4 regions of the Citrobacter sp. GW821-FHT07H02 genome follow, and region 1 is predicted to be linked to each of the others. Evidence: predicted binding sites of a transcription regulator. Region 1 holds the regulator's gene; each other region holds the start of a gene.
What was found. Region 1 encodes PurR, which represses purine synthesis genes. Its sites were predicted from a motif close to CANGCAAACGTTTGCNTG; they were not measured.

Region 2: the regulator PurR is predicted to act here: its motif matches at 5,892-5,909, upstream of purT (formate-dependent phosphoribosylglycinamide formyltransferase).
Region 3: the regulator PurR is predicted to act here: its motif matches at 5,059-5,076, upstream of pyrC (dihydroorotase).
Region 4: the regulator PurR is predicted to act here: its motif matches at 5,288-5,305, upstream of purM (phosphoribosylformylglycinamidine cyclo-ligase).

The regions. Positions count from the first base shown of each region.
Region 1 is NZ_JBWKPZ010000003.1:48,369-56,453, reverse strand. It holds gene mdtK (MdtK family multidrug efflux MATE transporter) at 1-594, opposite strand, end outside; gene AC07NP_RS05505 (riboflavin synthase subunit alpha) at 813-1,454, shown strand; gene cfa (cyclopropane fatty acyl phospholipid synthase) at 1,496-2,644, opposite strand; gene punC (purine nucleoside transporter PunC) at 2,938-4,143, opposite strand; gene punR (DNA-binding transcriptional activator PunR) at 4,257-5,189, shown strand; gene purR (HTH-type transcriptional repressor PurR) at 5,186-6,211, opposite strand; gene cydH (cytochrome bd-I accessory subunit CydH) at 6,508-6,597, shown strand; gene AC07NP_RS05475 (MFS transporter) at 6,764-7,930, shown strand; gene sodB (superoxide dismutase [Fe]) at 7,984-8,085, opposite strand, start outside.
Region 2 is NZ_JBWKPZ010000003.1:283,003-291,087, reverse strand. It holds gene AC07NP_RS06655 (MurR/RpiR family transcriptional regulator) at 1-61, opposite strand, end outside; gene zwf (glucose-6-phosphate dehydrogenase) at 417-1,892, shown strand; gene edd (phosphogluconate dehydratase) at 2,127-3,938, shown strand; gene kdgA (bifunctional 4-hydroxy-2-oxoglutarate aldolase/2-dehydro-3-deoxy-phosphogluconate aldolase) at 3,976-4,617, shown strand; gene purT (formate-dependent phosphoribosylglycinamide formyltransferase) at 4,679-5,857, opposite strand; gene yebG (DNA damage-inducible protein YebG) at 5,989-6,279, shown strand; gene yebF (protein YebF) at 6,345-6,701, shown strand; gene AC07NP_RS06620 (tellurite resistance TerB family protein) at 6,797-7,456, shown strand; gene ptrB (oligopeptidase B) at 7,544-8,085, shown strand, end outside.
Region 3 is NZ_JBWKPZ010000003.1:325,733-333,817, forward strand. It holds gene murJ (murein biosynthesis integral membrane protein MurJ) at 1-515, opposite strand, end outside; gene AC07NP_RS06830 (Gfo/Idh/MocA family protein) at 683-1,606, opposite strand; gene AC07NP_RS06835 (YceH family protein) at 1,608-2,261, opposite strand; gene rimJ (ribosomal protein S5-alanine N-acetyltransferase) at 2,288-2,872, opposite strand; gene mdtH (multidrug efflux MFS transporter MdtH) at 3,109-4,317, shown strand; gene AC07NP_RS06850 (lipoprotein) at 4,461-5,021, shown strand; gene pyrC (dihydroorotase) at 5,125-6,171, shown strand; gene dinI (DNA damage-inducible protein I) at 6,247-6,492, shown strand; gene bssS (biofilm formation regulator BssS) at 6,782-7,036, shown strand; gene solA (N-methyl-L-tryptophan oxidase) at 7,150-8,085, shown strand, end outside.
Region 4 is NZ_JBWKPZ010000016.1:7,900-15,984, forward strand. It holds gene AC07NP_RS15610 (leucyl aminopeptidase family protein) at 1-596, shown strand, start outside; gene AC07NP_RS15615 (DnaA inactivator Hda) at 640-1,341, opposite strand; gene uraA (uracil permease) at 1,437-2,726, opposite strand; gene upp (uracil phosphoribosyltransferase) at 2,813-3,439, opposite strand; gene AC07NP_RS15630 (6-phospho-beta-glucosidase) at 3,650-5,080, opposite strand; gene purM (phosphoribosylformylglycinamidine cyclo-ligase) at 5,367-6,404, shown strand; gene purN (phosphoribosylglycinamide formyltransferase) at 6,404-7,042, shown strand; gene ppk1 (polyphosphate kinase 1) at 7,254-8,085, shown strand, end outside.

The sequences.
Region 1 (8,085 bases):
CGCAGTAGCAACACCACAGCCGACGCCGCCCAGTTCCGGCATGCCAAAATGGCCGTAAATGAAGATGTAGTTAACCGGAATGTTGACCAGTAGTCCGAGGAAGCCCATGACCATGCCGGGCTTGGTTTTGGCCAATCCCTCGCACTGGTTACGCGCTACCTGGAAAAACAGATAGCCCGGGGCTCCCCAGAGCAGGGCCCGCAGATAACCGACGGCTTTATCGGCCAACGCCGGATCAATATTATGCATGGAGCGGATGATATACCCGGCGTTCCACAGCACGACCATGATGAGGACGGAGACACTCCCCGCCAGCCAGAATCCCTGGCGCACCTGATGGGCGATCCGCTCACGGCGTCCGGAACCGTTTAACTGCGCGATAACGGGGGTCATTGCCAGCAGCAGACCGTGACCGAACAGAATGGCCGGTAACCAAATGGATGTGCCAATGGCGACAGCCGCCATGTCTGTGGCGCTGTATCCACCGGCCATCACGGTATCAACAAATCCCATCGCGGTTTGGGCGATTTGCGCGAGAATCACCGGTATTGCCAGAGCTAATAACTGACGCGCTTCACTGATATACTTTTGCACGTATACACCTTGTTTTTTGTTGTTATTTGAGAGACCAGAAAAGCCGCCTTGATTGGCAGCAAGAAGAAGATGCAGGGGAATTTGCAGTCTATTGTAGCGGGGAATGTGTAATTCTCCAGTGAAAAAACAGGAGTGAGCGGCACTTTGCTGGCAACCTGAATTTTCACCTGCTATTGTGCTGGGCAGAGATATTCAAACTGATTTCAGGAGTTGCAGGTATGTTTACGGGTATTGTGCAGGGCACCGCCAGACTGGTGTCTATTGATGAAAAACCGAATTTTCGCACTCATGTAGTGGAATTACCTGAATACATGCTGGATGGGCTGGAGACGGGGGCGTCGGTGGCGCACAACGGTTGCTGTCTGACCGTGACCGAAATCAAGGGTAATCAGATCAGTTTCGATTTGATGAAAGAGACCTTACGCATTACTAATTTAGGTGAGCTGAACGTCGGCGATCTGGTTAATGTTGAACGCGCCGCCAAATTCAGTGATGAGATTGGTGGGCATTTAATGTCGGGCCATATTATGACCACTGCCGAGATCTCAAAAATTCTGACCTCAGAAAATAACCGTCAGATTTGGTTCAAAGTGCAGGATCCGCAGTTGATGAAATATATTCTGTACAAAGGATATATCGGCATCGATGGCATCAGCCTGACCGTGGGAGAAGTTACCGCAACGCGTTTTTGTGTTCACCTTATTCCAGAAACGCTCGAACGCACTACGCTTGGCAAGAAAAAGCTGGGCGCTCGCGTGAATATCGAGATTGACCCGCAAACCCAGGCGGTTATCGATACGGTTGAGCGCGTATTAGCGGCCCGGGACAGCGCCGTAAATAAGCTGGCGAATGACGCCTAAAAGATGAAAGTGGCCCCCGCAGAATTTCGGGGGCTGCTCTGTTAGCGGGGAACGCGCAGACCGTGTTCAACACCGCGCGAAAAAACGACCTGCCAGAGTTGAATATCTCGGGCGCGAAATGCGCCAGCGCAGGCATTCAAATAGTAGCTAAACATCCGCTTAAAACGCTCGCTGTAGTTCTCTGCGATTTCAGGCCAGGCTTTTATAAAGCGTGAATGCCACGACATCAGCGTTGTATCATAATCGGCACCAAAATTGTGCCAGTCCTCCATCACAAAATGCGGTTCGCTGGCGTTGGCTATCTGGCGTACGGAAGGTAGGCAACCGTTCGGGAAGATATATTTATTGATCCACGGGTCGACATTGTTGTCGGTCTTTTTAGAGCCGATGGTATGAAGCAGAAACAGGCCGTCAGATTTTAAATTACGGTCAACCACCTCAAAGTAGGTGTCGTAGTTTTTGGGGCCGACATGTTCAAACATCCCTACCGAAACAATACGATCGAACTGATCCTGTAAGTCGCGATAATCCTGCAGCAGAATGGTGACATCCAAACCTTCACAGCGCTGTTGCGCCATTTTCTGCTGCTCTGCAGAAATGGTCACGCCCACCACGCTGACTGCATAATTGGCCGCCATATAGTGCGATAATCCGCCCCAACCGCAGCCGATATCCAGCACGCGCATACCCGGTTTAAGCTGCAATTTTTCACAAATCATTTTTAGCTTCGCCTGCTGGGCAGACTCCAGAGTATCGGCTTCTTTCCAGTAGGCGCAGGAATATTGCATATACGGGTCAAGCATCCGGCTGAAAAGATCATTACCAAGATCGTAATGCTCTTTGCCGACTATCCAGGCGCGTTTTTTACTTTGCAGGTTGAACAGGCGTGCGCCTGCGATGCGGAGTGTATCTTTGAAATGGTGAGGGAGTTGATTTTCGAGGCCTGCGCGCAGAACTTTATTGAAGAAAATATCCAGTCGTTCGCACTCCCACCAGCCATCCATGTAACTTTCACCTAAACCCAGCGATCCTTCCTGCAATACACGTTTGAAAAAATCGGGGTTTTTGATTTGAATATCAGCCGGGGCAGGACCGTTGATAGCAACGCCCGCACGGCTCAGTAATTCGTTGGTGATACGGTACCAGTCATCATCCGGTACACTGACTTCTTCTATACACGATGAACTCATAGTTTCTCCATCACTGGTCGGTGATCAGAACCTTAAAACAGCGTAGACGCTTTTTGGCTTTGTGAGAAATCTCACGGAAAAAAGTCCGCGAGCCTATAATCCGACGTAGAACAGAGGAAGGGAGAACCCTTGCCGAAAAGACCATTCCCTGGCTAAACGGGAGCGCTCCGGCTCCCGTTAGAACGTAATATTTATCGTATTTATGTAACAACCGAAAATGAGTATAGGCCTCAATAATCGGTGAAACAACCCAAAAAAGTTAGCGAGCTAATCAGTGGCTATTATCGCTATTTTTAGTACGAATCGTTGTGTGCCATCTCAGAGTGCGCGGTGTGATGCGTGGACTCGCTCGCCTGCGACTGCATCCAATACCCCAATCCTGCGAGCGCAACGGTCGATAACATGACGCTGGTGGTGGTCAGCAACGGTGTGCTGATTAACCAGGAGACGACCAGACTGGCCAGGAAACAGAGACCCAACTGCAGTGAATTCTGCAATGCTGCGGCACGCCCGGTGGCTTGTGGGAATGGGCGCAATGCCTGAGCCACAACAATAGGGTAGATCGCGCCGTTGGCGATAGCCATGACACAGAAGGGGATCAGAATTTCGGTCAGCGATACATGGCTAATAAAACTGGTCGCCCAGGTCGCGACGACGCTCAATGCGAAGATGACCAATAACCAGGGTAACAGCTGTTGCCCCTGCCATTTTTGTAACGCTGCGCGGCAACCGTACCCACCGATCAGGAAGGCGATGGTTTGCGGAACATAACTGAGACCAATCACTGCGGGGCTATAACCCATTTCACTAAGGATGAACGGCGAACCGGTTAACCATGCAAAGAAGCTGGCGGAACAGGCTGCGTAAATCAGCACGTTCCCACGATAGGCTTTCGAACGCAGCAGGGTAGTGAACGTCAGTTTATCCTGACTATCGTCACGTGCTTTTGCGGTGGGTTTTAAACGCAGGGCGGGCAGCATCAGGATCAGCGTAATCACAAACAGCGTGGCGAAAATGGCCTGCCAGGAAAAATGCGCGAGGATCCAACTGCCTAACAATGGCGCAAGCGCAGGCGACAACCCGACCAACGGCATGATGGTGGCAAAAATACGGTTAACTTTTTGCGACGGGTAGTAATCCGTCACCAGTGCCTGCCAGACAACAGCAGCAGCACACACGCCAATGGCCTGGATAAAGCGCAGAACCAGCAAGCCTGTTGCACTTTCTACCCACAGCATACCCAGACTTCCGAGGGCGAAGATCGACAAACCGAGCAATAGTATGGGCTTACGACCGTAACGATCGGATAGCGGACCCCAGGCGAGCTGGGCGATGGCGAACCCGGCTAAGAACAGGCTCAGACTGGCGCTGACGGCAGAGGCAGGTGTCTGCAAATCGGCCTGAATGGCAGCAAATGCAGGTAAGTACATATCTGTTGCCAGAAAACCCAGTACGCTGAGACCCGCCAGCCAGACTAAAAACCCTTTTCCCGGTTGCATAATACATTCTCTTTTTTTATCAGTAAGACATTGCCGCAGAGTGTAGGGAGTGAAATTCCTGTTGTGAAACGCTAATATTTGTCTACTGAATTCAAATTTTTTGTAGGCAGAATATGTGGTCAGAATATTCCCTTGAAGTTGTTGATGCTGTCGCGCGCAATGGTAGCTTCAGTTCCGCCGCCCAGGAACTGCATCGCGTGCCCTCGGCCGTCAGCTACACCGTACGTCAACTGGAAGAGTGGCTGGCGGTTCCCCTGTTTGAACGACGCCACCGGGATGTGGAATTGACGCCCGCCGGCGCCTGGTTTTTAAAAGAAGGCCGCTCTGTTATCAAAAAAATGCAGATCACCCGCCAGCAGTGCCAACAGATTGCGAATGGCTGGCGAGGGCAACTGCCTATCGCGGTAGATAATATTGTGCGACCAGAACGCACCCGGCAGATGATTGTCGACTTCTATCGCCACTTTGATGACGTCGAGCTGATCGTTTCTCAGGAGGTGTTTAACGGCGTCTGGGATGCGCTTTCCGACGGACGCGTGGAACTGGCCATTGGGGCGACGCAGGCGATCCCCGTCGGCGGGCGCTATACCTTTCGCGATATGGGAATGTTGAGCTGGAGCTGCGTGGTGGCAAGTCATCATCCCCTGGCGGCGATGCCCGGACCCTTGAGTGATGATACGTTGCGCAACTGGCCGTCGCTGGTCCGTGAAGACACGTCACGGACACTGCCTAAACGTATCACCTGGCTGCTGGACAACCAAAAGCGCGTGATCGTACCGGATTGGGAATCGTCAGCAACCTGTCTTTCCGCCGGGTTATGTGTCGGGATGGTGCCTACGCATTTTGCAAAACCGTGGGTCGACAGTGGCAAATGGGTCGCGTTGACCCTGGAGAATCCATTCCCGGATGCAGCATGCTGCCTGACCTGGCAGCAAAATGACACGTCGCCCGCATTAGCCTGGCTGCTAGAGTATTTAGGCGACAGTGAAACGCTGAATAAAGAGTGGTTGCGAGAACCTGAAGAGGTTCCCGCCGGGGAAGCTTAACGACGATAGTCGCGGAACGGACCATCCGCAACCGAACGACGTTCGATCAGTCGCGGGTGGACTTCAATAGACTGCGACTCTTCACGCTTGTTGACGATACGGTCTAACAACATATTAAAGGCCGTTTCACCCAGTGAGTCTTTCGGTTGGTGAATAGTGGTCAGTGCGGGTGTGAAATAGCGCGCGTTACGCACATTGTCATAACCGATCACCGAAATATCCTGCGGTACGCGCAAACCCATTTCGTCAGCAGCGCAGAGCGCCCCCATTGCCATGATGTCGCCACCGCAGAATACCGCAGTAGGGCGATGGGTCTGAGAGAGGATTTGCTGCATTGCACGATAACCAGACTCAGGTTCAAAATCGCCCTGTACAATCCAGTTTTCCGGGACTTTTATCAGCGCTTCGTCCATCGCCTTCATAAAGCCCGCCAGGCGGCCAGCCCCCGTGTTACGCTCCATCGGGCCAGGAATGACGCCTATCTCACGATGACCGCGTTCCACCAGATAACGACCGGCCATATAACCGCCTTCGAACGCGTTATCAATGACCGTATCGGTAAAGTCAGCCTTCGCTTCGCCCCAATCCATAACCACCATTGGAATATGGCGATACTCTTCAAGCATGGAGAGCAGAGACTCTGGATATTCCGAACACATAACCAGCAGACCATCCACACGCTTTTGCGCCATCATGGAAAGGTAGGCCCGTTGTTTTTCAAGATTATTCCAGGCATTGCCAAGGATCAGGGTGTAGCCTTTCTGGAAGCAGTTTTTCTCAACGGCTTCAATAATTTCAGCGAAATAGGCGGCTTCACTGCTGGTTGCCAGCAGACCGATAGATTTGGTGTGATTCACCTTCAGGCTGCGGGCGACGGCACTCGGGGAGTAGTGCAATTCTTTGATTGCTGCCCAGACAGCATTGCGAGTCTCTTCTGCGACAAAACGCGTTTTGTTAATTACATGTGATACGGTTGTAGTGGAAACGTTTGCTCGCTTCGCTACATCTTTAATTGTTGCCATTACATTTCACTCCAGACCATATCCAAACTCCTGAAAATACTGTAGGTAAACGTTTGCCTTTACACACCCTTATCGCAACATCAGGGTTGCGGCACGCCGGGAAAACGACACGAAACGTCAGGAGGGGGTCAATGGCCGGTACGCTAATCAAGTAAGCGTGGAATTTTGTCTGATCTTGACGAAAAGGGGAAGAGTTAAAAGTGGTTATCAATATAAATCCTGGGAGATTTTTACATCCAAGTGTGTAAAAATGCGCAATATCACTTTTTGTGTGGGAATAAAAAGGAGCAAATTTGATGAGCACCGATCTGAAGTTTTCGTTAGTAACCACTATTATTGTTCTGGGCCTGATCGTAGCGGGTGGTCTGACCGCCGCACTGCACTGATTTACCGTGAGGGAGCATGCTCTCCCTCATCTCGTTACCCCTTCATTGTTACTAAATCAGCAAAAGTCTTTTGCCATTCTGTTAACTTTATTATTTTTGTGATTGATGTCATGCTTTTGGCTCTTATCGGGTGTCGCTTCGCGGCACGCTGCAGCGGAGTCAACGTATGAAAATCAATTACCCCTTACTGGCGCTTGCGATTGGCGCATTTGGTATTGGGACCACGGAATTCTCTCCGATGGGGCTGTTGCCCGTCATTGCGCATGGCGTGAATGTCTCCATTCCCGCCGCCGGAATGCTCATCAGCGCCTATGCGGTGGGTGTGATGGTGGGCGCGCCGTTGATGACCCTGTTGCTATCGCACCGTGCTCGTCGTAATGCGCTGATTTTTTTGATGGCCATTTTTACGCTGGGCAACGTCCTGTCGGCCATTGCGCCGGATTACACCACCTTGATGCTATCGCGCATTTTGACCAGTCTTAATCACGGCGCGTTTTTCGGATTGGGTTCGGTCGTGGCGGCCAGGGTAGTGCCGAAGCATAAACAGGCCAGCGCCGTGGCGACGATGTTTATGGGACTGACCATTGCAAACATCGGCGGCGTGCCTGCGGCCACATGGCTTGGGGAAACCATTGGCTGGCGGATGTCCTTTTTAGCGACCGCTGGACTTGGGGTGATCGCGATGCTCAGTTTATTCTTCTCTCTGCCGAAAGGTGGCGCAGGGGAACGGCCGGACGTGCGTAAAGAACTGGCTGTCTTGCTGCGTCCACCGGTCCTTTCTGCGCTGCTGACCACCGTGCTGGGCGCGGGGGCAATGTTCACCCTCTACACCTATATTTCACCCGTTCTGCAAAACATTGCCCATGCCACACCGGCATTTGTCACCGCGATGTTAGTTTTGATCGGCGTTGGGTTTTCGATCGGCAACTATTTTGGCGGCAAACTGGCCGATCGTTCCGTCAACGGTACGCTGAAAGGTTTCTTACTGCTGCTTATGGTCATCATGCTGGCCATTCCTTTCCTGGCGCGTAACGATCTGGGCGCTGCGTTCAGTATGGTGGTGTGGGGCGCGGCAACATTTGCCGTCGTACCGCCTTTGCAGATGCGCGTGATGCGTGTCGCCAGTGAAGCGCCGGGGTTGTCTTCGTCGGTGAATATCGGGGCATTTAACCTTGGCAATGCGTTAGGCGCGGCGGCAGGCGGCGCGGTGATTTCCGGCGGTCTGGGGTATAGCTTTGTTCCGGTGATGGGCGCCATTGTGGCAGGGCTGGCGTTATTGCTGGTCTTTGTGTCAGCGAGAAGGCAACCTGAAACGGCCTATGTCGCCAACTAAACGATTGAGTTGAAAATAAAAACGCAGAAGGAAACCCTTCTGCGTTGTCGTATTTACGCCGCGAAGTTCTTCGCAACGAATTCCCAGTTTACCAGCGCCCAGAAATGCTCCAGGTAGCCAGGACGGGCATTACGGTAGTCGATGTAGTAAGCATG
Region 2 (8,085 bases), 230 kb from region 1:
CTTTGCGTTCTGACTTGCTCAGATGTTCCAGTTGTACCTGGATTTTTTCCAGCATATTCATGATGTAGAAAACTCATGGTGACGACGATTTCTGAGATATAGGAAATCGAGAGGCAATTTTGTTAGATATTACCCCCGGGTGCCCATTAAGGGGGCAAAATGGATAGAATAGTTGTTGTTTTTTTTCATTACATGATCGACGTCTGATTTTAGCTGTCGGCTACGTGTGTGAAAACGACGACTTTTTTATCCGTTTTGTGGCTGAACATGCCGCAAAACGCCTGACAAGCCGGGATCGCACTGGTGGATAAGTGTTTACGGTTTCCGGAATTACGTAAAAGCAGTACAGTGCACTGTAATAAAATTACAACTATAACCTGGCAGAAGTACCAGGATAGTTAACTGAGGAGAATGACATGGCGGTAACGCAAACAGCCCAGGCATGTGACCTGGTCATTTTCGGCGCGAAAGGCGACCTGGCGCGTCGTAAATTGCTGCCTTCCCTGTATCAACTGGAAAAAGCCGGTCAGATAAACCCGGATACCCGCATTATTGGGGTTGGTCGTGCTGACTGGGATAAAGAAGCCTACACCAAGGTGGTACGCGAAGCGCTCGAAACCTTCATGAAGGAAACAATTGATGAAGGTTTGTGGGATACCCTGAGTGGTCGCCTGGATTTCTGCAATCTGGATGTCAACGATACCGCAGCCTTTTCCCGCCTGGGGGAGATGCTGGATCAAAAAGAGCGCACCACCATTAACTATTTTGCGATGCCGCCCAGCACCTTTGGCGCAATCTGCAAAGGGTTAGGCGAGGCGAAGCTGAATGCTAAGCCTGCGCGCGTGGTCATGGAAAAACCGCTCGGCACATCACTGGCCACCTCTCGTGAAATCAACGACCAGGTGGGTGAATATTTTGACGAGAGCCAGGTTTACCGTATTGACCACTATCTCGGCAAAGAGACGGTTCTGAACTTACTGGCGCTGCGTTTTGCCAACTCCCTGTTCGTCAATAACTGGGACAATCGCACCATCGATCACGTGGAAATCACCGTGGCGGAAGAGGTGGGTATTGAAGGTCGCTGGGGCTACTTTGACCAGGCCGGCCAGATGCGCGACATGATCCAGAACCACCTGCTGCAAATTCTGTGCATGATCGCCATGTCACCGCCGTCCGATCTGAGCGCTGACAGTATTCGCGATGAAAAAGTGAAAGTGCTGAAATCGCTGCGTCGTATCGACCGTTCGAACGTCCGTGAAAAAACGGTTCGTGGCCAGTACACCACCGGTTTCGCGCAAGGTAAAAAAGTGCCGGGTTATCTGGAAGAAGAGGGGGCGAATAAGAGCAGCAATACCGAAACGTTCGTCGCCATTCGTGTCGATATCGATAACTGGCGCTGGGCGGGCGTGCCGTTTTACCTGCGTACAGGCAAACGACTGCCGACCAAATGTTCTGAAGTGGTCGTCTACTTCAAAACGCCGGAGCTCAACCTGTTCAAAGAGTCCTGGCAGGATCTGCCGCAGAACAAATTGACGATCCGTTTGCAGCCAGATGAAGGCGTGGATATTCAGGTACTCAATAAAGTCCCGGGTCTGGATCATAAACATAACCTGCAAATTACCAAGCTGGATCTGAGTTACTCCGAAACGTTCAACCAGACGCATCTGGCGGATGCCTATGAACGTTTACTGCTGGAAACCATGCGGGGCATTCAGGCGCTGTTTGTGCGCCGTGACGAAGTAGAAGAAGCATGGAAATGGGTCGACTCCATCACAGAAGCCTGGGCGATGGATAACGACGCGCCGAAGCCGTATCAGGCGGGAACGTGGGGACCGGTTGCCTCAGTGGCGATGATCACCCGCGATGGTCGTTCCTGGAATGAATTTGAGTAAAACTTCATCTGTCACGACGGTGTTATTTTACCGGTAACATGATCTAACACAGATTGCAGAATAATTTTTGCACTTTTAAGCCCCGCGTGGATTCACCCGCGGGGCTTTTTTTATTACACTGACTGAAACGATTTTGCCCCTGAGCTACGGCTTACAAGCGTTTCAGCATTATTTAACCCTGATGAAACACATTGGTAATCCTGCGGCCCGGACAGATAAATTTTAGGAGCCTCTATGAATCCGAATTTGTTACGCGTAACACAACGTATTATCGAACGTTCTCACAAGACACGTTCTGCCTACCTTGCCCGTATTGAGCAAGCGAAAACGTCGACGGTTCACCGCTCCCAGCTGGCGTGCGGAAACCTGGCGCACGGATTTGCGGCGTGCCAACCCGACGATAAAGCGTCGCTGAAAAGCATGTTGCGTAACAATATCGCGATCATTACCTCCTATAACGACATGCTTTCTGCGCATCAGCCTTATGAGCATTACCCTGAGATTATCCGCAAAGCGCTGCACAAGGCGAATGCGATTGGTCAGGTGGCGGGCGGCGTGCCTGCGATGTGCGATGGTGTGACCCAGGGCCAGGATGGAATGGAATTATCACTCCTGAGTCGCGAAGTCATTGCCATGTCGGCGGCGGTCGGGCTGTCGCACAACATGTTCGATGGGGCGTTATTCCTCGGCGTGTGTGACAAAATCGTCCCGGGGCTGGCGATGGCGGCGCTCTCGTTTGGTCATCTGCCGTCTATTTTCGTGCCGTCTGGCCCGATGGCCAGCGGCCTGCCAAATAAAGAAAAAGTTCGTATTCGCCAGCTTTATGCCGAAGGTAAGGTTGACCGTATGGCGCTGCTGGAATCCGAAGCCGCCTCTTACCATGCGCCAGGCACCTGTACGTTTTACGGTACCGCCAACACCAACCAAATGGTGGTGGAGTTTATGGGGATGCAATTACCGGGCTCCTCCTTTGTGCATCCCGATGCGCCGCTACGTGAAGCACTGACCGCGGCGGCAGCCCGTCAGGTGACGCGTTTGACCGGCAACGGCAACGAATGGATGCCTGTCGGTAAAATGATTGACGAAAAAGTGGTGGTGAACGGTATTGTCGCGCTGCTCGCGACGGGCGGCTCAACCAACCACACCATGCACCTGGTGGCAATGGCGCGCGCCGCCGGTATTGTGATCAACTGGGATGACTTCTCCGACCTTTCAGATGTCGTCCCGCTGATGGCTCGCCTCTACCCAAATGGCCCGGCGGACATTAACCACTTCCAGGCGGCGGGCGGGGTGCCTGTACTGATGCGTGAACTGCTGAACGCGGGCCTGCTGCATGAAGACGTCAACACCGTGGCGGGCTTTGGCTTGTCTCGTTATACCCTGGAACCGTGGCTGAACAATGGCGAGCTGGACTGGCGTGAAGGGGTTGCGAAGTCTCTTGATAGCAATGTTATTGCCACCTTTGATAAGCCGTTCTCGCACCACGGCGGGACGAAAGTGCTGAGCGGCAACCTGGGACGTGCAGTGATGAAAACCTCTGCGGTACCGGTTGAAAACCAGATCATTGAAGCACCAGCCATTGTCTTTGAGAGCCAGCACGACGTATTACCGGCATTTGAGGCCGGGTTGTTGGACCGTGATTGCGTGGTAGTCGTACGCCATCAGGGACCAAAAGCGAACGGAATGCCAGAATTGCACAAACTCATGCCGCCACTTGGTGTATTATTGGACCGTTGTTTCAAAATTGCGTTAGTTACCGATGGACGGCTTTCCGGTGCTTCAGGTAAAGTGCCTTCAGCAATCCATGTCACGCCGGAAGCTTACGATGGTGGGTTACTGGCGAAAGTGCGCGATGGCGACATCATTCGTGTGAACGGACAGACAGGTGAACTGACTCTGCTGGTCGATGAAGCGGAACTTGCCGCTCGCCAGCCTCACATCCCGGATCTGAGCTCATCAAGAGTAGGGACAGGACGTGAGATGTTCAGCGCGTTGCGCGAAAAACTCTCCGGTGCGGAGCAGGGCGCAACCTGTATCACTTTTTAAAACGAAAATTTTGTAATCAGGCGAGAGAAAAACTCTGATGAAAAACTGGAAAACAAGTGCGGAAGCAATCCTGACCACGGGCCCGGTAGTTCCGGTGATTGTGGTGAATAAACTGGAACACGCGGTGCCGATGGCAAAAGCGCTGGTTGCAGGTGGTGTGCGCGTTCTGGAAGTGACCTTACGTACCGCATGTGCGATGGATGCTATCCGCGCGATTGCCAAAGAAGTGCCAGACGCGATTATCGGTGCGGGTACCGTACTGAACCCGCAGCAGCTGGCAGAAGTCACTGAAGCTGGCGCGCAGTTCGCTATTAGCCCGGGTCTGACCGAGCCTCTGTTGAAAGCGGCAACCGAAGGGACGATCCCGTTGATTCCGGGTATCAGCACCGTTTCTGAACTGATGCTGGGTATGGACTACGGTCTGAAAGAGTTCAAATTCTTCCCGGCGGAAGCCAACGGCGGCACCAAAGCGCTGCAGGCGATTGCGGGTCCGTTCTCTCAGGTGCGTTTCTGCCCGACTGGCGGTATCTCTCCGGCTAACTACCGTGATTATCTGGCGCTGAAAAGCGTGCTGTGTATCGGTGGTTCCTGGCTGGTTCCGGCCGATGCGCTGGAAGCGGGTGATTACGACCGCATTACTCAACTGGCTCGCGAAGCGGTAGAAGGCGCGAAACAGTAAGTGAATATAAAGCCCGGTACACCACCGGGCTTTGCCAGAACGGGCCATTTGGCCCGTTTTTTTATGCGTTGACTTTTATCTGAGCGGCGGCATCTTTCGCACGTGCGATGGCCTCTTCTACGCTCACGCCGGTTGCCAGCGCGACGCCCAGGCGACGGGTGCCGTCGATCTCTGGTTTCCCAAAGAATCGTACCTGCAGACCGGCGCCAACCGCCGCCTGCACATTCTCAAACGTCACATTCTGGCTGGTGAGCTGCGGCAGGATCACGGCCGAGGCGGCAGGGCCATACTGACGAATCGCGCCAACGGGCAGGCCGAGGAAGGCGCGCACGTGCAAAGCAAATTCCGACAGATCCTGAGAGATCATCGTGACCATCCCGGTGTCGTGTGGACGGGGAGACACCTCGCTGAAGATAACCTCGTCGCCGCAAACAAACAGTTCGACACCAAATAAGCCGTGGCCACCTAACGCCAGCACCACTTTACGGGCAATTTCCTGCGCTCGCTCAAGGGCCAGCGGCGTCATTTGCTGCGGCTGCCAGGATTCGCGGTAATCGCCATCTTCCTGACGGTGGCCGACGGGGGCGCAAAAATGGACGCCATCAACGGCGCTGACGGTCAGCAGCGTAATTTCAAAATCGAAATTCACCACCCCTTCGACGATCACCCGGCCCGCACCGGCGCGACCGCCTTGTTGCGCGTAGTCCCACGCCTGCGCCAGTTGCCCGGCAGAGCGAATAAAACTTTGCCCTTTTCCCGAAGAGCTCATCACTGGCTTAACGATACAGGGAATACCAATCTCTGCTACGGCTTCACGGAAGCTCGCTTCACTGTCTGCAAAGCGGAAAGAGGAGGTTGGCAACGCCAGTTCTTCCGCAGCCAGCCGACGGATCCCCTCACGGTTCATTGTCAGTTGGGTCGCGCGGGCACAGGGGACGACATTCAGCCCTTCCTGCTCCAGTTTCACCAGCATATCGGTGGCGATCGCTTCAATTTCCGGCACGATATAATGCGGTTTTTCCAGTTCAACCACGCGACGTAACGCGTCGCCATCCAGCATATTGATGACATGCGAACGGTGAGCAACGTGCATCGCTGGCGCGTCGGGGTAACGATCGACGGCGATCACTTCGACGCCCAAACGCTGGCACTCAATCGCCACTTCCTTACCCAGTTCGCCTGAACCCAATAACATCACCCGCGTCGCTGCCGGACGCAGCGCTGTGCCTAATAACGTCATAAAAATATCCCCTGATTTATCCGGGCGCAGTATATACGAAAACGTTTGCGTCTGTCTTTATTGCCAGGTTGATTTCAATGCCGAAAAGTAATATACTGTACAAAAATACAGGTATATTGAGAGGCTGCAAAATGGCGGTTGAAGTTAAATACGTAGTCATTCGGGAAGGTGAGGAGAAGATGTCTTTTACCAGCAAAAAGGAAGCCGATGCATACGACAAAATGCTCGATACAGCAGATTTGCTCGACACGTGGCTTGAACAGTCTCCGGTCGCCCTGGAAGATGAACAACGCGAAGCGCTGTCTCTCTGGCTGGCTGAACAGAAGGATGTGCTGAGTACAATCCTGAAAACCGGCAAATTGCCTTCTCCGCAGGCCGTTGATAACGCGGCGTCCGCAGAGGACGATACCCAGGCCGCCTGAATCTGACTTGCGCTCCTGACGTTTTGTACCATGCTTTTCCTGAATCATGTGCTAAGGAGAAAAGTATGAATAAGAGAGGAGCGCTGTTGAGCCTGCTGTTGTTATCCGCCAGCGTATCGGCCTTCGCCGCTAATAATCCCGACAGCAAATCGGTGACGTTTCCAAAGTGTGAAGGTCTGGATGCTGAAGGTATTGCCGCGAGCGTAAAGCGTGATTATCAGCAAAACCGCATTGTGCGCTGGACTGATGATCAAAAAACGCTGGGGCAAATCGATCCGGTGGTATGGGTAAATGCGCAGGACATTGTGGGCAAAGAGGGTAAATGGTCAGTGCCGCTGACCGCACGCGGTAAAAGCGCCGATCTCCACTATCAGGTGAGCGTCGATTGCGGCGCTGGAAAGGCGGAGTACCAATTGCGCTAATCACCGAATTTGCGCATCTTTTGCGGAAATAGACACTTCCTGACATCCCCTCGGGTACGCTTTGACGACAAATCGTCTGTACTTGAGGGGGCTACATGGCTAACTGGCTGAACCAATTACAATCTCTTCTCGGGCAAAAAGGGTCTTCTTCATCGTCTTCTGGTGATCAGGGTCTCAGTAAACTGCTGGTGCCTGGCGCGTTAGGCGGCCTGGCGGGTTTACTGGTCGCCAATAAATCGTCTCGTAAATTACTGACCAAATACGGCACCAGCGCGTTGCTGGTGGGCGGCGGCGCCGTCGCCGGTACGGTGCTATGGAACAAATACAAAGATAAAGTCCGTACGGCGCATCAGGATGAACCGCAGTTTGGCACACATAGCACACCGCTTGATGTGCGTACCGAGCGACTGATTCTGGCGCTGGTCTTTGCCGCGAAAAGCGATGGGCATATTGATGCGAAAGAGCGCGCGGCCATTGAACAACAACTGCGTGAAGCCGGTGTGGAAGAGCAGGGGCGGAGGCTCATTGAACACGCCATTGAACAACCGCTCGACCCGCAGCGATTGGCGCAGGGGATCCGTAATGAAGAAGAGGCGCTGGAAATTTACTTCCTGAGCTGTGCGGCAATCGATATTGACCACTTTATGGAGCGCAGCTACCTCAACGCGCTGGGCGATGCCCTGAAGATCCCGCAGGACGTCCGGGAAGATATTGAGCGGGATCTGCAACAACAAAAACAGGCGTTGCCGGGTTAATCCACTTTGCGAAGTCGCATGTTTCGCTTGCATTGCGCGTAACTTTTGCCACACCTTATAGAGTGTATATTGCAAAAGAACAATGACATGCTACCAAAAGCGCACAAAATTCCTCACGCCATGACCGTGCATGGCGACACCCGTATCGACAACTACTACTGGCTGCGCGACGACTCCCGTGCGCAGCCTGATGTGCTGGATTATCTGCATCAGGAAAATGCCTACGGGCACAAGGTCATGGCTTCTCAGCAAGCGCTCCAGGAGCGTGTGCTGAAAGAAATTATCGACAGGATCCCCCCTCAGGATGTCTCTGCGCCTTACATAAAGAATGGCTACCGCTACCGGCATCTCTATGAGCCAGGGGGTGAATACGCCATTTACCAGCGACAATCGGCGTTCACTGAAGAGTGGGATGAATGGGAGACGTTGCTGGACGGCAACCAGCGCGCGGCACACAGCGAGTTTTATACGCTGGGCGGGCTCGCGATTTCCCCCGACAACAGCCTTATGGCGCTGGCAGAGGATTATCTCTCCCGCCGCCAGTATGGGATCCGCTTTCGCAACCTGGAAACCAGCAACTGGTATCCGGAGCTGTTGGATAATGTTGAGCCGGAACTGGTGTGGGCGAA
Region 3 (8,085 bases), 280 kb from region 1:
ATCATGCTGACGTTCAGAAAGGTAGGCGCAAACGCCGGAATCGAAAAACGGTTCCAGGTATTGAGGATTGCCCCGGCGAGTGACGCGAGTGAGATCAGCAGTATATAAGGAAAGGTAATTTGCAGCAGTTGGGTGGTGAGGGCGAATTTATCTGCCGTGTTCGCAAACCCTGGGGCCGTGACCATTATCACCCACGGCGCGGCCAGCATACCCGCCACGGTCACTACCGCCAGCGCAAGGGTCAGCAAGCCTGAGACATAGGCAACAAAAACCCGGGTCGCATCTTCACCCTGTTTGCTTTTATATTCCGCCAGAATAGGCACAAACGCCTGTGAAAATGCCCCTTCGGCAAAGATACGGCGCAGCAGATTGGGTAATTTGAATGCCACAAAGAAGGCATCGGTGGCCATCCCGGCACCAAAAATTCTGGCGACAATAGCGTCACGCGCAAAACCGAGCACACGTGAAAACATGGTCATTGAGCTAACGGCAGCCAGTGATTTTAATAAATTCATGTATGTTTTATTCCAGACTCTACGGCAAAACGCCTGCAAAGCAGGCGTTGGAAGAGGCGTAATATCAAGTGGGGTATAGTCTACCTGGATTAAGATGAATTACTACCGCCAGATGTTACAGGGTCTGCAGACCCTGCGCTTTCTGAACGCCTCAAAAAACTGTCACCCTATTCGCTGATCGCATCGCGCCACAGTTTCTCCACCACCCGCTGCGCCAGAATCGCCTGTTCACCGGCGGTTTCCGGAACCGTCTGATTTTCCACACATTCAATAAAATGACGTGCGCATCCGGTAAATCCACGCTGCTCTAACGTGGTTTGCCAGCCGGGAATCGGTTTGAGCACCACGCCCTGCCCACGCTCTTCACGCCATTCGCGCATGTCTGTCACCTCATAAACGCCCCCGTCGGTCACCGCCTGCACGGATTCGCGCTGACTCCCGGCACGTCGATGCATACTGGTGGTGATTTGCAACTGTTCTGCCGCAAAATGGTGTTCGGCATACAGCATCTCCCCCGCATCCGTGGTCAGCAAGGTTCCGCTTTTGAGTTGCGATGCGACCCCCGCCAGCCACAGCGCCGTGTCGACCACGTGCAGATAATCATCGAGGAGTGTAAAACGCAGATCGTGCGGCCCTACGCTGTCAGCGCGGTGCTTGTCCATGCGTAAGGAGGTCGCTGTTGAGAGTTGCGCCTTTAAATCGCGGTACAGCGGCGCAAACCGACGGTTAAACCCGACCATCAGCGTCAGTTTTTTGCGGGCCGCCAGTTCGACCAACCGCTCGGCATCGCGCAGATTCTCCGCCAGCGGTTTGTCGACACAAACGTGCACCCCGGCATTCAGTAATTCGCTGACCACCTGGTAGTGGGTCGCCGTGCTGGAGTGAACAAAAACAGCGTCACAGGTTGACGCCAGATTCACCAGCGAGTCGGCGTAAGGTATCCGCCAGCTTTCGCAAATACGCAATGCTTTGTCCCGTGATGGGGACCAGGCGCCCTGTAACGTCCAGTCACCGGAGGTTCCCAGCACCGGCAGCCAGGCTTTTTGCGCGATCCCGCCCAGCCCTACCACGCCAATCCGCAATTTTTTCACCTTAGTCTCCCAGATGCGCCAGCAACGAATCGAGCCGCTGTTTCAGCTCCGCTACTTCACTCTCCAGCGCCTCTACGCGGGCGTGCAGATCGGCAGATCCCGCCTGCGCCTGCGGTTCATCCGTCGGGGCAGCCTGTTCATCCACCTCGCCACAAAACAGATGCATATAACGACTTTCACGCTTACCCGGTTCACGCGCCAGACGCACCACATACGGGCCGTCCTCCCGGGAGGCAAGTTTCTCCAGCGTGGCTTCTACTTCTGCCATATCGCTGAATTCATACATACGGGAGGCACGGCTGCGCAGTTCACCCGGTGTTTGCGCGCCGCGCAGGAGCAGTGTGGTCACGACGGCGACTTCGCCCGCGCTCAACTTTAAATTGCCAAATTCGGAGTTGCAAAAGCGCTGTTCATACTTGGTGACGCGATTGCCAAACCCGCTCACCGTGCGCAGAAAATGACGTTTGACCAGAGCATCAAGCTGCTGCTGGACCTCATGCTCCGATAAGTTCATCACCGGTTCACGGTTGGTTTTTTGATTGCAGGCCACCACCACGCCGTTCACCGACAGAGGATATTGTTCAGGCGTCGTCACCTGTTTTTCAAGCAGACAGCCAATCACTCGCGCTTCAGTGGCGGTTAATTCATATTTCATTGTCTTTCTCCATCGCGTCCAGAGGATTAACGTCCGGGGGTCCATTCAGTTGTTGTCAACGCCGTCAGCACGTGATCGCGCCATTGCCCATCAATCAACAGGTAATCTTTCGCATACCCCTCTTTTTCAAAACCGAGTCGCGCCAGTAAATCGCCGCTACGGTTATTGTGCGGCATATAATTTGCCATAATCCGGTGCATGTGTTGTGTGCGTTGCATATAACGAATTGCCGAGCTTAAGGCTTCGAACATCAGCCCCTTTCCCTGCCACTTCTGGGCAATGGAATACCCCAGATAGCACGCGTGAAACGAGCCGCGGACCACGTTGGAAAAATTCGCCACGCCAATAATTTCTTTTTCGTCCGGATCGAGCAGCGCAAAATAGAATGCCGTACCCTGCTTATGAAACTCAGCGATCATGCTCAGCCGCGTCTGCCAGCCCGACGGAAAGCAGTGACTTTCATCGCGAATGGGTTCCCAGGGTTTTAAAAAATGACGATTTTCTGCGTAATAATCTGCCAGACGCCAGGCATCACGCTCATGCACTAAACGCACGACCAGACGGTCGGTTGTTAAGCGCACTTTTGGCACGTTACTGCGATAGCCAAACATTCTATACCCACTCCTTCCCGTAACGTCTTCACACCCCTGATAACGTTACTATACCTGCGGCCACGCACTCTGTGAAAAGTGCAAATAGTCATTTTTTGGATTATTCACACATTTTGATGAAATCTCTCTATCAAGACGGACTCTTGATAAAAAAATATTGTCCCCGCGAGGGTGGGAAAAGCCCTGGCGACACCGCAGAATAGGAGGTGCACATCTTTTATTTCCCGGGAGGGGAAATGTCGCGCGTCTCGCAGGCGAGGAACCTGGGTAAATATTTCCTGCTCATCGATAATATGTTGGTGGTGTTGGGCTTTTTTGTCGTGTTCCCGCTTATTTCCATTCGATTCGTCGATCAAATGGGATGGGCCGCCGTCATGGTGGGGATTGCGCTCGGCCTGCGCCAGTTTATTCAGCAAGGGTTGGGGATATTTGGCGGGGCCATCGCCGACCGCTTTGGCGCCAAACCGATGATCGTCACCGGCATGCTGATGCGCGCAGCCGGATTCGCCACCATGGGCATTGCTCAGGATCCCTGGCTGTTGTGGTTTTCCTGCTTCCTTTCAGGTCTGGGCGGCACGCTGTTTGATCCGCCACGCTCCGCGCTGGTGGTCAAACTGATCCGCCCGGAACAGCGTGGCCGGTTCTTCTCTTTGCTCATGATGCAGGACAGCGCGGGCGCGGTGATTGGCGCATTACTGGGCAGCTGGCTGTTACAGTATGATTTTCGTCTGGTCTGCGCGACCGGCGCGGTGCTGTTTATTCTCTGTGCCGCGTTCAACGCCTGGCTACTCCCGGCCTGGAAGCTTTCGACCGTGCGTACCCCCGTCCGTGAAGGGATGGGACGCGTCATGCGGGACAAACGGTTTGTCACCTATGTTCTGACGCTGGCGGGGTATTACATGCTGGCCGTTCAGGTGATGTTAATGCTACCTATCATGGTCAATGATATCGCAGGCTCTCCGGCCGCCGTGAAATGGATGTACGCCATTGAAGCGTGCCTGTCCCTGACTCTCCTCTACCCCATTGCGCGGTGGAGCGAAAAACGTTTCCGTCTCGAACACCGGTTGATGGCTGGCCTGTTGTTAATGTCGCTCAGTATGCTGCCTATTGGACTGGTGAGTGATTTGCAGCAACTCTTCACGCTGATTTGCACATTCTATATCGGTTCCATTATTGCAGAACCCGCCCGTGAAACGCTCAGCGCGTCACTTTCAGATGCACGTGCGCGCGGCAGCTATATGGGCTTTAGCCGTCTGGGGCTCGCCATTGGCGGGGCGATTGGCTATATCGGCGGCGGCTGGTTGTTCGATATGGGCAAAATCATGGACCAACCCGAACTGCCCTGGGTCATGCTGGCGATTATCGGCGTTATCACCTTCCTGGCATTGGGATGGCAATTTAGCCATAAACGCACCCCGAACGGAATGCTGGAGCCGGGAGCCTGATTGATGCCCGGTTCGCTGCTGAAAAAAACGGCTGTTGCATTGGGCGGCCGTTATTTCAGTTTTTTCTGCTGGCGCGTTGCGTGCTGGTGCCACATGCTGCTTTGTGTCAGGATTACAACACGGGCATCATGTTGAGGAACCCCATGAAAAAGATTTTTTTTGCCGCTGCGTTATTAGTTAGCGGCCTGTTGGTTGGCTGTAATCAACTCACACAGTACACGATCAGTGAACAAGAGATTAACCAGGCACTGGAGAAACGGAATAACTTTTCCAAAGATATTGGCTTACCCGGCGTTGCCGACGCGCATATTGTGCTCTCCAACCTGAGCAGCCAGATCGGTCGGGAAGAGCCTAATAAAGTGACGCTTACCGGCGATGCGAATCTCGATATGAGCTCATTGTTTGGCAATCAAAAAGCCACCATGAAACTGAAGTTGAAAGCGTTACCTGTCTTTAACAAAGAGAAAGGTGCCATTTTCTTACAAGAGATGGAAGTGGTGGACGTCACGGTAACTCCGGAGAAAATGCAGCCGGTATTACAAACGCTGATGCCTTATCTCAACCAATCGCTGCGCAATTATTTTAATCAGCAACCGGCCTACGTTCTGCGGGAAGACAGCAGCGAAGGCGAAGCGTTAGCGAAAAAATATGCCAAAGGGATTGAGGTGAAACCGGGTGAAATTGTCATCCCGTTCACCAATTAACGTTCAGAGGGCGCATTAGCGCCCTTTTTTTCGTGCAAACGAAAACGTTTCCGCATATCCTTTGTTTCCGGCAAAAAGACCATCCCTCAGCCGGAGCATATTAATGACAGCACCATCCCAGGTTTTAAAGATCCGCCGCCCAGACGACTGGCACGTTCACCTTCGCGATGGCGACATGTTAAAAACCGTCGTGCCCTACACCAGTGAAACCTATGGTCGCGCGATCGTGATGCCTAACCTGGCGCCGCCCGTCACCACCGTTGACGCGGCTATTGCGTACCGCCAGCGCATTCTTGATGCGGTTCCGCAAGGACATGATTTTACACCGTTGATGACCTGCTATCTGACGGACAGCCTGGATCCCAATGAGCTTGAACGCGGATTCAATGAAGGCGTTTTCACTGCCGCAAAACTCTACCCGGCCAATGCCACCACCAACTCAAGCCACGGGGTTACCTCCACCGACGCTATCATGCCCGTTCTTGAGCGCATGGAAAAACTGGGGATGCCGCTGCTGGTACACGGCGAAGTCACCCATGCGGAGATCGACATTTTCGATCGTGAGGCTCGCTTTATCGACAGCGTCATGGAGCCATTACGCCAACGTCTGACTGCGCTTAAAGTGGTCTTCGAGCACATTACGACCAAAGACGCGGCAGAGTATGTTCGCGACGGCAACGAGCTACTGGCGGCCACGATTACGCCTCAGCATTTGATGTTTAACCGCAACCACATGCTGGTTGGTGGCATTCGCCCGCACCTGTACTGTTTGCCGATCCTCAAACGCAATGTCCACCAGCAGGCATTGCGTGAACTGGTTGCCAGCGGTTTTAACCGCGCTTTCCTGGGAACAGACTCGGCGCCGCACGCGCGTCATCGTAAAGAGACCAGCTGTGGCTGCGCGGGCTGCTTTAACGCCCCAACGGCGCTCGGCAGCTATGCAACCGTCTTTGAGGAGATGAATGCGTTAGAGCACTTTGAAGCATTTTGCTCACTGAACGGTCCTCAGTTCTATGGTTTGCCCGTCAACGATAACTACATTGAACTGGTACGCGAAGAGCAACACATTCCGGAAAGCATCGCCCTGACAGACGATACGCTGGTGCCTTTCCTGGGTGGCGAAACGGTACGCTGGTCGGTAAAAAAATAAAAAAAGTGTGGCCAACTGTTGTCACTGGGTTATTTTAACTGTATAAATATCCAGTATACTCAACAGGGGGCCATTATGCGTATTGAAGTCACCATTGCAAAAACTTCTCCTTTACCGGCTGGCGCGATAGACGCGCTGGCCGGTGAACTCTCCCGTCGTATTCACCACTATTTTCCGGATAACGAAGGCAACGTCACCGTTCGGTATGCTGCCGCTAACAATTTGTCAGTTATTGGCGCGACAAAAGAAGATAAAGCGCGCATCAGCGAAATCCTGCAAGAAACGTGGGAAAGCGCGGATGACTGGTTTATCAACGAATAAAAAATGATATGCAGTAATCTTCATTTTGCCGGGTCGCCCCGGCTTTTTTTATTTACGCAACTGTTCGGATTTTAATCTCTTTCTCAACTTAAATGCACAATATGCAAATAAAGCATGAACTACATGCTGTTTTATTGTTCATCTAATTCTTAAAAAGCAGAAATTTATGCTGCTCCCTCTTTAAATTTTCAGTGAATACCCTTATTTATTGATATACTGAAGTTGCTTCAGATAAAACACGCATTGAACCTCGAAAACCGTTGTCTAGTAACACGTATTAGGGGGCATGATGGAAAAGAATAATGAAGTCATTCAGACTCATCCGCTTGTAGGATGGGACATCAGCACCGTTGATAGCTATGATGCGCTGATGCTGCGTTTGCACTACCAGACCCCGAATCGCCCTGACCCGGATGGAACTGAAGTTGGTCAGACGCTCTGGTTAACCACTGATGTTGCCAGACAATTTATTTCGATATTAGAAGCAGGAATCGCCAAAATTGAATCTGGCGATTACCAGATAAATGAGTATCGTCGTCATTAACGTGACGAGGACCTCCTCCCAAAGGCACCTTCACGGTGCCTTTTTTAATTCCTTGTTGAATAACGCCGGTCAGTTATTTACCCTGCAATCATCGTGATAGCAGAGAGAAGCTGATGAACTACGACTTAATCATTATTGGCAGCGGTTCCGTTGGCGCGGCTGCCGGATATTACGCCACGCGTGCTGGCTTAAAGGTGCTGATGACCGATGCGCACATGCCGCCACATCAGCAGGGTAGCCACCACGGCGACACCCGATTAATTCGCCACGCCTACGGTGAAGGCGAAAAATACGTTCCGCTGGTGCTGCGGGCGCAAACGCTGTGGGACGAACTGTCAACGCACAATGAAGATCCCATCGTTATACGCTCAGGGGTTATCAATTTTGGCCCCTCTGACTCCACTTTTCTGGCCAATGTGGCACAAAGCGCGCAACAGTGGCAGTTGAACGTCGAGCGACTGGACGCCGCCGCGATAATGGCCCGCTGGCCTGAGATCCGCGTGCCGGAAAACTACATCGGCCTGTTTGAGGCTGATTCCGGGTTTCTGCGTAGTGAGTTAGCCATTAAAACCTGGGTTCGCCTGGCGGAAGAAGCCGGTTGCGCACAACTCTTTAACTGCCCTGTCTCTGCCATTCATCATCATGATGACGGTGTGACGGTCGTGACCGCCGATGGGGAGTATCACGCGAAGAAAGCGCTGGTCAGCGCCGGTACCTGGGTTCAGTCGCTGCTTCCTGAATTGCCTATCCAGCCCGTGCGGAAAGTGTTCGCGTGGTATCAAGCGGATGGCCGTTACAGTATCAAAAATAACTTCCCAGCATTTACCGGCGAATTACCTAATGGCGATCACTATTACGGTTTTCCTGCCGAAAATGACGAACTGAAAATCGGTAAGCATAATGGCGGCCAGTTGATTCATTCCCCGGAAGAGCGTAAACCGTTTGCTGCCGTCGCCAGCGATGGTTCAGAAGCCTTCCCATTCCTGCGCGCCATTCTGCCGGGAGTTGGCTGTTGTCTGCACGGTGCTTCCTGCACGTACGACAACTCC
Region 4 (8,085 bases), on a different contig from region 1:
CAGAGTTACATTTACCGGTTCGCATTATGGGCGTGCTGGCGTTGGCTGAAAACGCCATCGGCCCTGACGCCATGCAGCCGGGTAGCGTGGCGCGCGCCTGCAACGGTCTGACGGTGGAAATCAATAATACGGATGCAGAAGGAAGACTGGTGCTGGCAGACGCGATTGCCTGGGCCAGCCAGCGACATCCACAGGCCAGGTATCTTATTGATATGGCAACCTTAACCGGTGCGGTAGTGAAAGCGCTGGGCTATGAACTGAACGGACTCATGACTCAGGATGAACCTTTGCGTCAGGCGCTAAACGTAGCCGGAAAACAGTGCGGAGATGAAGTCTGGTCGCTACCGCTTGATGCGCGGTTGAAAAAACAGACCGAAAGCGCCATTGCCGATCTGTGCAATACGCCCGGCAATAACGCGGCGATCAGCGCTTCCGCCGCCTGGTTGCTACACCACTTTTGCCCGCCGACAATTCCCTGGGCGCATCTGGATATTAGCGGTACGGCGCTATGGCGGGAAAACGGGAAGAGTGTTGCCTCAGGCAGGCCGATTCCCCTGCTGGTAGAACATCTCCTGGAGGATATGCGACAGGCGTGAGTCTATGAATAGCCGGGTAAGGTAGAACCGCCGCCCGGCAAAATTACAACGTGAGGATCTCTTTTACGAAGGGGATCGTAAGTTTACGTTGTGCGGTAATAGAGGCATGATCGAGCTGATCCAGCGTATCAAAGAGCGTACGCATTTCTCGGTCCAGTCGTTTCAGCAGGAAACGCCCCACATCTTCCGGCAGTTCGAAACCACGCAATCTTGCCCGCAGCTGTAAAGCCTGAAGTTTATCTTCATCGGAGAGCGGCTGAAGTTTATAGATTTGCCCCCAGTCCAGGCGAGAGGCCAGATCGGGCAGCCCGAGGTTTAACTGGCGCGGTGGGCGATCGCCGGTGATCAGTAAACGGGTTTTCCCCGACTCCAGGATACGGTTGTAGAGATCAAAGATCGCCATCTCCCACAGTTCGTCTCCCGCTACGCATTCAATATTATCAATGCATACCAGCGACAAATGTTCCATTCCGTCGAGCACTTCCGGCACAAACCAGGTACGTTTATCCAGCGGGACATAACCGACCGCATCGCCACGCTGCGACAACTCGGCGCACGCGGCATGCAGCAGATGGCTTCTGCCCGCACCTTCGCGCGACCAGAGATAAATATATCCGCTATGTTCCTGACGTAGCACGTTTTGCAGCGCGGCCAGTAAAGAGGCGTTATCCCCCGGCCAGAAACTTGCAAACGTTTCATCGTCAGGAAGATAAAGTGGCAGAGAGAGCTGTGCCGGTGTGTTCAGAGATACCTCAACCCAGGATTTCACAAAATCGCAGTGAGTTTACCACAGAATTCCGTCGCGATAGAACCGGGCAGCGTCGCTGCCCGGACAGAGAGTTAGTGTTGAGGACGATCCGCATCCTGCGCATCCAGTACGACTTCTTCCGGACGCAACAGCGAGATCACTTTGAAAATCAGGCTCAGGCCAATCCCGACAATGGTCGCCAGCGCCATACCTTTCAGTTCTGCCGCGCCAATGTGCACCTTCGCGCCGCTGACACCGATGATCAGAATGACCGAGGTCAGGATCAGGTTTTGCGCTTTGTTGTAATCCACTTTTGATTCGATCAATACGCGGATACCCGATGCGCCGATCACCCCGTACAGCAGCAGCGACACGCCGCCCATCACCGGCAGTGGGATGATCTGAATGGCGGCAGCCAGTTTACCTACACATGAAAGCAGAATCGCAATAATGGCTGCGCCGCCGATAACCCAGGTACTGTACACACGCGTAATCGCCATCACGCCGATGTTCTCACCGTAGGTGGTGTTTGGCGTGGAGCCAAAGAACCCGGAGATGACGGTCGACAGGCCGTTTGCAAACATTGAGCGGTGCAACCCCGGATCGCGGATCAGATCTTTCTTCACGATATTCGCCGTGACCACCAGGTGACCCACGTGTTCCGCAATAACCACCAGCGCTGCGGGCAGAATCGTCAGAATGGCGAACCACTCAAAACGCGGAGTATAAAAGGTCGGCAGCGCAAACCAGTGTGCCTGTGCAATCGGCGTGGTATCCACAACGCCCATCACAAACGACAGCGCATAGCCCGCCAGCACGCCGATCAGAATCGGGATGATCGCCATAAAGCCACGGAACAGCACTGAACCGAATACCGTTACCGCCAGGGTGACCATAGAAATGATGATGGTTTTCGAGTCCGGCGTTTGGCCTTCGGCAGGCAGTAATCCCGCCATCCCTGCAGCAACACCCGCCAGCTCCAGACCGATGACGGCAACGATTGCGCCCATCGCCGCAGGCGGGAACATCACATCCAGCCAGCCGGTCCCCGCTTTCTTCACAATCACTGATACCAGGCAGAACAGGACGCCGCACATAATAAAGCCGCCTAACGCGACTTCATATCCCAGAGGCAGCAACAGCAGAACCGGAGAGATAAAGGCAAAGCTTGAACCTAAATAGGCAGGAATTTTACCTTTACAAATAAAGAGGTACAGCAAGGTGCCAATGCCGTTAAACAGCAGGACAGTGGCCGGGTTGATATGAAACAGGACTGGCACCAGCACGGTTGCGCCAAACATGGCAAACAAATGCTGCAAACTAAGCGGGATAGTCTGTAAAAGCGGCGGTCTTTCACTCACCCCGATAGCACGGCGCGTCATAGTGTTTTCCTCTGAGTGTTGTATGTTATTGGTGTTTTATTCAAAAAAAAGCCGACTCTAAAAGTCGGCTCTTTTTATTTTTTCGTTTACTTCGTACCAAAAATCTTATCGCCGGCATCGCCGAGGCCCGGAATAATGTATCCGTGCTCGTTGAGTCCCTGGTCAATCGACGCCGTGTACAGCTCGATGTCCGGGTGCGCTTTTTCCAGCGCTGCGATACCTTCCGGCGCCGCAACCAGCACCAGCACCTTGATGCTGGAGCAGCCCGCTTTCTTCAGCAGGTCGATGGTGGCGATAACGGAACCGCCAGTTGCCAGCATCGGGTCAACGATCAGCGCCATACGCTCGTCGATGTTAGAAACCAGTTTCTGGAAGTACGGTACTGGCTCCAGCGTCTCTTCGTCACGGTACATGCCCACAACGCTGATACGCGCGCTCGGGACGTTTTCCAGTACGCCGTCCATCATGCCCAGACCTGCGCGCAGGATCGGCACAACGGTAATTTTCTTGCCTTTGATCTGGTCAATTTCTACCGGGCCGTTCCAGCCTTCGATAGTCACTTTTTCTGTTTCCAGACCCGCAGTGGCTTCATAAGTCAGCAGGCTGCCAACTTCGGAGGCGAGTTCACGGAAGCGTTTAGTGCTGATGTCATGCTCGCGCATCAGGCCCAGCTTGTGTTTGACGAGTGGGTGTTTCACTTCCACAATCTTCATTCTCTTTCTCCTTTGAATAGGGCAGCCACAAAAAAAATCGACGGATTATACCGCCATTCTTTTAGTGGGCAACATTTATTTACTTGATGTTGATCAAGCATAGGAGGGGTTGGCGTGAATAGAGCAAATATTCGACAGACGAATATCTCAGCGCTGGGCATAAACGAAAAGGGATAGCGGCCAACCAGGGCTGACCGCTATTTGCGCGGATTACAGTTTTTCACCATTAGACGCAATCACCTGCTGATACCAGGCAAATGATTTCTTTGGATGGCGTGCTAACGTCCCGCTACCGTCATTATTTTTATCGACATAGATGAAGCCGTAGCGTTTTTTCATTTCGCCCGTCCCCGCAGAAACTAAATCAATGCAGCCCCACGGGGTGTAACCCATCAGATCGACACCATCTTCTACCACCGCTTTTTTCATTTCACGGATGTGCGCGGCCATATAATCGATGCGGTATTGATCGTCTACAGAGCCGTCGGCCTGCTGGACATCAATCGCGCCAAAGCCGTTTTCGACGATAAACAGCGGTAGCTGATAGTGATCCCAGAACCAGTTGAGCGAATAGCGCAGCCCCACCGGGTCAATCTGCCAACCCCAGTCGGACTTCTGCACATACGGGTTAGAGACCAGGCTGGTGCTTTCGTCGTAGTCCAGTTGCGGGTTATCCGCCGTAGCTTTGGTGGCGAACGACATATAGTAGCTGAACCCGATATAGTCGACGCAGCCCTGCATCAGCGCCTGTTTATCGTCTTCGGTGATATCCAGCGTAAAACCACGACGCGCAAAGTAGTTCAGCAGATGCTGCGGATATTTCCCCCGCACGTGTACATCGGTGAACCAGTAGCGGCGATGCATGGCGTTCATCGCCATCATCATGTCGTTCGGCGCACAGGTCAGCGGATAGATTGGGCACATGGCGATCATGCAGCCGATTTGCAGTGACGGGTTAATTTCACGCCCCGCTTTTACCGCCAGCGCGCTGGCCACCAGTTCATAATGCGCCGCCTGAAACATCACGGGCTCGCGGTCTTCACCCGGCAGGTATTTCAGGCCGGAGTTGGTGAAGGGCGCAAAGTCTTCGTGGAAGTTGGCCTGGTTGTTGATTTCATTGAACGTCATCCAGTACTTCACTTTGTGCTGGTAGCGTTTGAAAACCACCTGCGCAAAACGGACAAAGAAGTCGATCAGTTTACGGTTGCGCCAGCCGCCGTATTCCGTCACCAGATGATACGGCATCTCGAAATGCGACAGCGTAATAACAGGTTCAATGCCGTGTTTCAGACATTCATCAAAGAGGCAGTCATAAAATTGCAGGCCTGCTTCATTCGGCTGGGATTCGTCGCCCAACGGAAAAATACGCGTCCACGCGATGGAGGTGCGGAAACATTTAAATCCCATTTCAGCAAAGAGCGAGATGTCATCTTTGTAGCGGTGATAGAAATCGATGGCTTCGTGATTGGGGTAATTCTTACCGGGAATGACGCCGGGGGTGATCTCTCTGGGAATACCATGCGCGCCGGCGGTCATGACATCCGCCACGCTGACGCCCTTTCCCCCTTCCTGCCAGCCGCCTTCTAACTGGTGAGCCGCCACTGCGCCTCCCCACATGAAATTCGCTTTAAATCCAGACATACGCTTCCCTCATTCGTCGCAATTTGCTGTCCGCAGTCTCAGGCCACACTCACAGAAACCGGTTTCATTACGATACTGTGCATTTATCAGGCGGGTTTCAAGAACGAGAATGAAACCGGGTTCATTTTCGTGGCGCAGTTCAAATAACCCGAATTTCGAGAGCGAAATGTTGAAAAAATCAGCAGTTCTATGCCGATGCAAAGCAGGCTCGCAAACGTTTGCTTTCCCTGTTAGAATTGCGCCGAATTTAATTTTCACCGCAAGTAAACGCGTGGGGACCCAAGCAGTGACCGATAAAACCTCTCTTAGCTATAAAGATGCCGGTGTTGATATCGACGCGGGTAATGCTCTGGTTGATCGAATCAAAGGCGTAGTGAAGAAAACCCGTCGTCCCGAAGTGATGGGTGGTCTGGGTGGCTTCGGCGCGCTGTGCGCATTGCCGCAAAAATATCGTGAGCCTGTACTGGTTTCCGGCACTGATGGCGTAGGGACAAAACTGCGTCTGGCAATGGATTTAAAACGTCACGACACCATTGGTATCGATCTCGTGGCGATGTGCGTTAACGATCTGGTCGTTCAGGGTGCAGAACCGCTGTTTTTCCTGGATTACTATGCCACCGGCAAACTGGATGTCGACACCGCCTCCAGTGTGATCAGCGGTATTGCCGAGGGTTGTCTGCAGTCTGGCTGCGCGTTGGTCGGCGGAGAAACCGCTGAAATGCCGGGCATGTATCACGGCGAAGATTACGACGTGGCCGGGTTCTGCGTTGGTGTGGTCGAAAAATCAGAAATTATCGACGGCTCGAAAGTGGCTGATGGCGATGTGCTGATAGCGCTGGGTTCCAGCGGCCCGCACTCCAACGGTTACTCTCTGGTGCGTAAAATCATCGACGTCAGCGGTTGCGACCCTGAAATAACAGAACTCGAAGGCAAACCGTTAGCCGATCATCTGCTGGCGCCAACGCGTATCTATGTGAAGTCAATCCTGGAGCTGATTGAACAGGTTGATGTACACGCCATCGCGCACCTGACGGGCGGCGGTTTCTGGGAGAACATCCCGCGCGTTCTGCCCGACAACACACAGGCAGTGATTGACGAATCTTCCTGGCAGTGGCCGGCCGTCTTTGAGTGGCTGAAAACCGCAGGTAATGTCAGTCAGCATGAAATGTATCGCACCTTCAACTGCGGCGTCGGGATGGTGATTGCCCTGCCGGAAGCGGAAGTCGATAACGCGCTCACGCTGCTGAAGGCCAAAGGTGAAAAGGCGTGGAAAATCGGTATCATCAAAGCCTCTGATTCCGAACAGCGTGTGGTTATTGAATGATGAATATTGTGGTGCTTATTTCCGGTAACGGAAGCAATTTGCAGGCAATTATCGACGCCTGCAAAGAGCAGAAAATTAAAGGCACCCTCAGGGCAGTATTCAGTAACAAGGCCGACGCGTTCGGCCTTGAACGTGCCCGGGAAGCAGGCATTCCAGCGCATGCGCTGACCGCCAGTCAATTTGCCAACCGTGAAGCGTTCGATCGCGAACTGATGCGGGAAATTGATGCTTATGCCCCCGATGTGGTGGTACTGGCAGGCTATATGCGAATCCTCAGTCCGGCGTTTGTCGCGCACTACGAAGGGCGTTTGCTCAATATTCACCCGTCCCTGTTGCCAAAGTACCCTGGCCTGCATACGCATCGTCAGGCGCTGGAAAACGGCGACGAAGAGCACGGCACTTCTGTGCATTTTGTTACTGATGAACTGGATGGCGGCCCGGTCATTCTCCAGGCTAAAATTCCGGTTTTTGAAGGCGATAGCGAGGATGACATCACCGCACGCGTTCAGGTGCAGGAGCATGCAATTTACCCGTTAGTGGTTAGCTGGTTTGTCGATGGGCGTCTTGAAATGCGCGAAAACGCAGCATGGCTTGACGGCATCAAACTCTCTCCTCAGGGATACGCATCAGACGAGTAACGTCTCTCTGTTCCCCGTTAGTAACCACTGACGGGGAACGGCTCCATTATCTCTTGTTCGTCTCCCCATCCTTTTCGCAAAAATGCGTCAGTTGCTCACATGCCACAGACGGTTTATTGTCATACTCTTCTGGCGCAGTTGGACATCTGACACTAATGCTCGCCATAATAACCCGGCAGTGTCCCGTGATTGAAACGGAGTAAAAGTTGTAATGGGTCAGGAAAAGCTATACATCGAGAAAGAACTGAGCTGGTTAGCGTTCAATGAACGCGTACTCCAGGAAGCAGCGGATAAATCAAACCCGCTGATTGAACGGATGCGTTTTTTAGGCATCTATTCCAATAATCTTGACGAATTCTACAAAGTCCGCTTTGCCGAATTAAAGCGTCGCATCATTATTAGTGAAGAACAGGGTTCAAATTCTCATTCTCGTCACCTGTTAGGCAAAATCCAGTCCCGCGTATTGAAAGCCGATCAAGAATTTGACGGTCTGTACAACGAATTACTGCTGGAGATGGCGCGTAATCAAATTTTCCTGATTAACGAACGCCAACTGTCGGTAAACCAGCAAGACTGGTTGCGCCACTACTTTAAACACTATCTTCGCCAACACATTACGCCGATTTTAATCAACCGGGAGACGGATTTAGTTCAGTTTCTGAAGGACGATTACACCTATCTGGCGGTGGAGATTATTCGCGGAGATACCATCCGCTACGCGCTACTGGAAATTCCTTCCGACAAGGTTCCTCGTTTTGTGAATCTGCCGCCGGAAGCGCCACGTCGTCGCAAACCGATGATTTTGCTGGATAACATTCTGCGCTACTGCCTCGACGATATCTTCAAAGGGTTCTTTGATTACGATGCCCTCAATGCGTATTCCATGAAGATGACCCGTGACGCCGAATACGATTTGGTGCACGAAATGGAATCCAGTCTGATGGAGTTGATGTCCTCCAGCCTGAAGCAACGTCTGACAGCAGAGCCGGTTCGTTTTGTCTATCAACGTGATATGCCTAATGCGCTGGTGGAAGTTCTGCGCG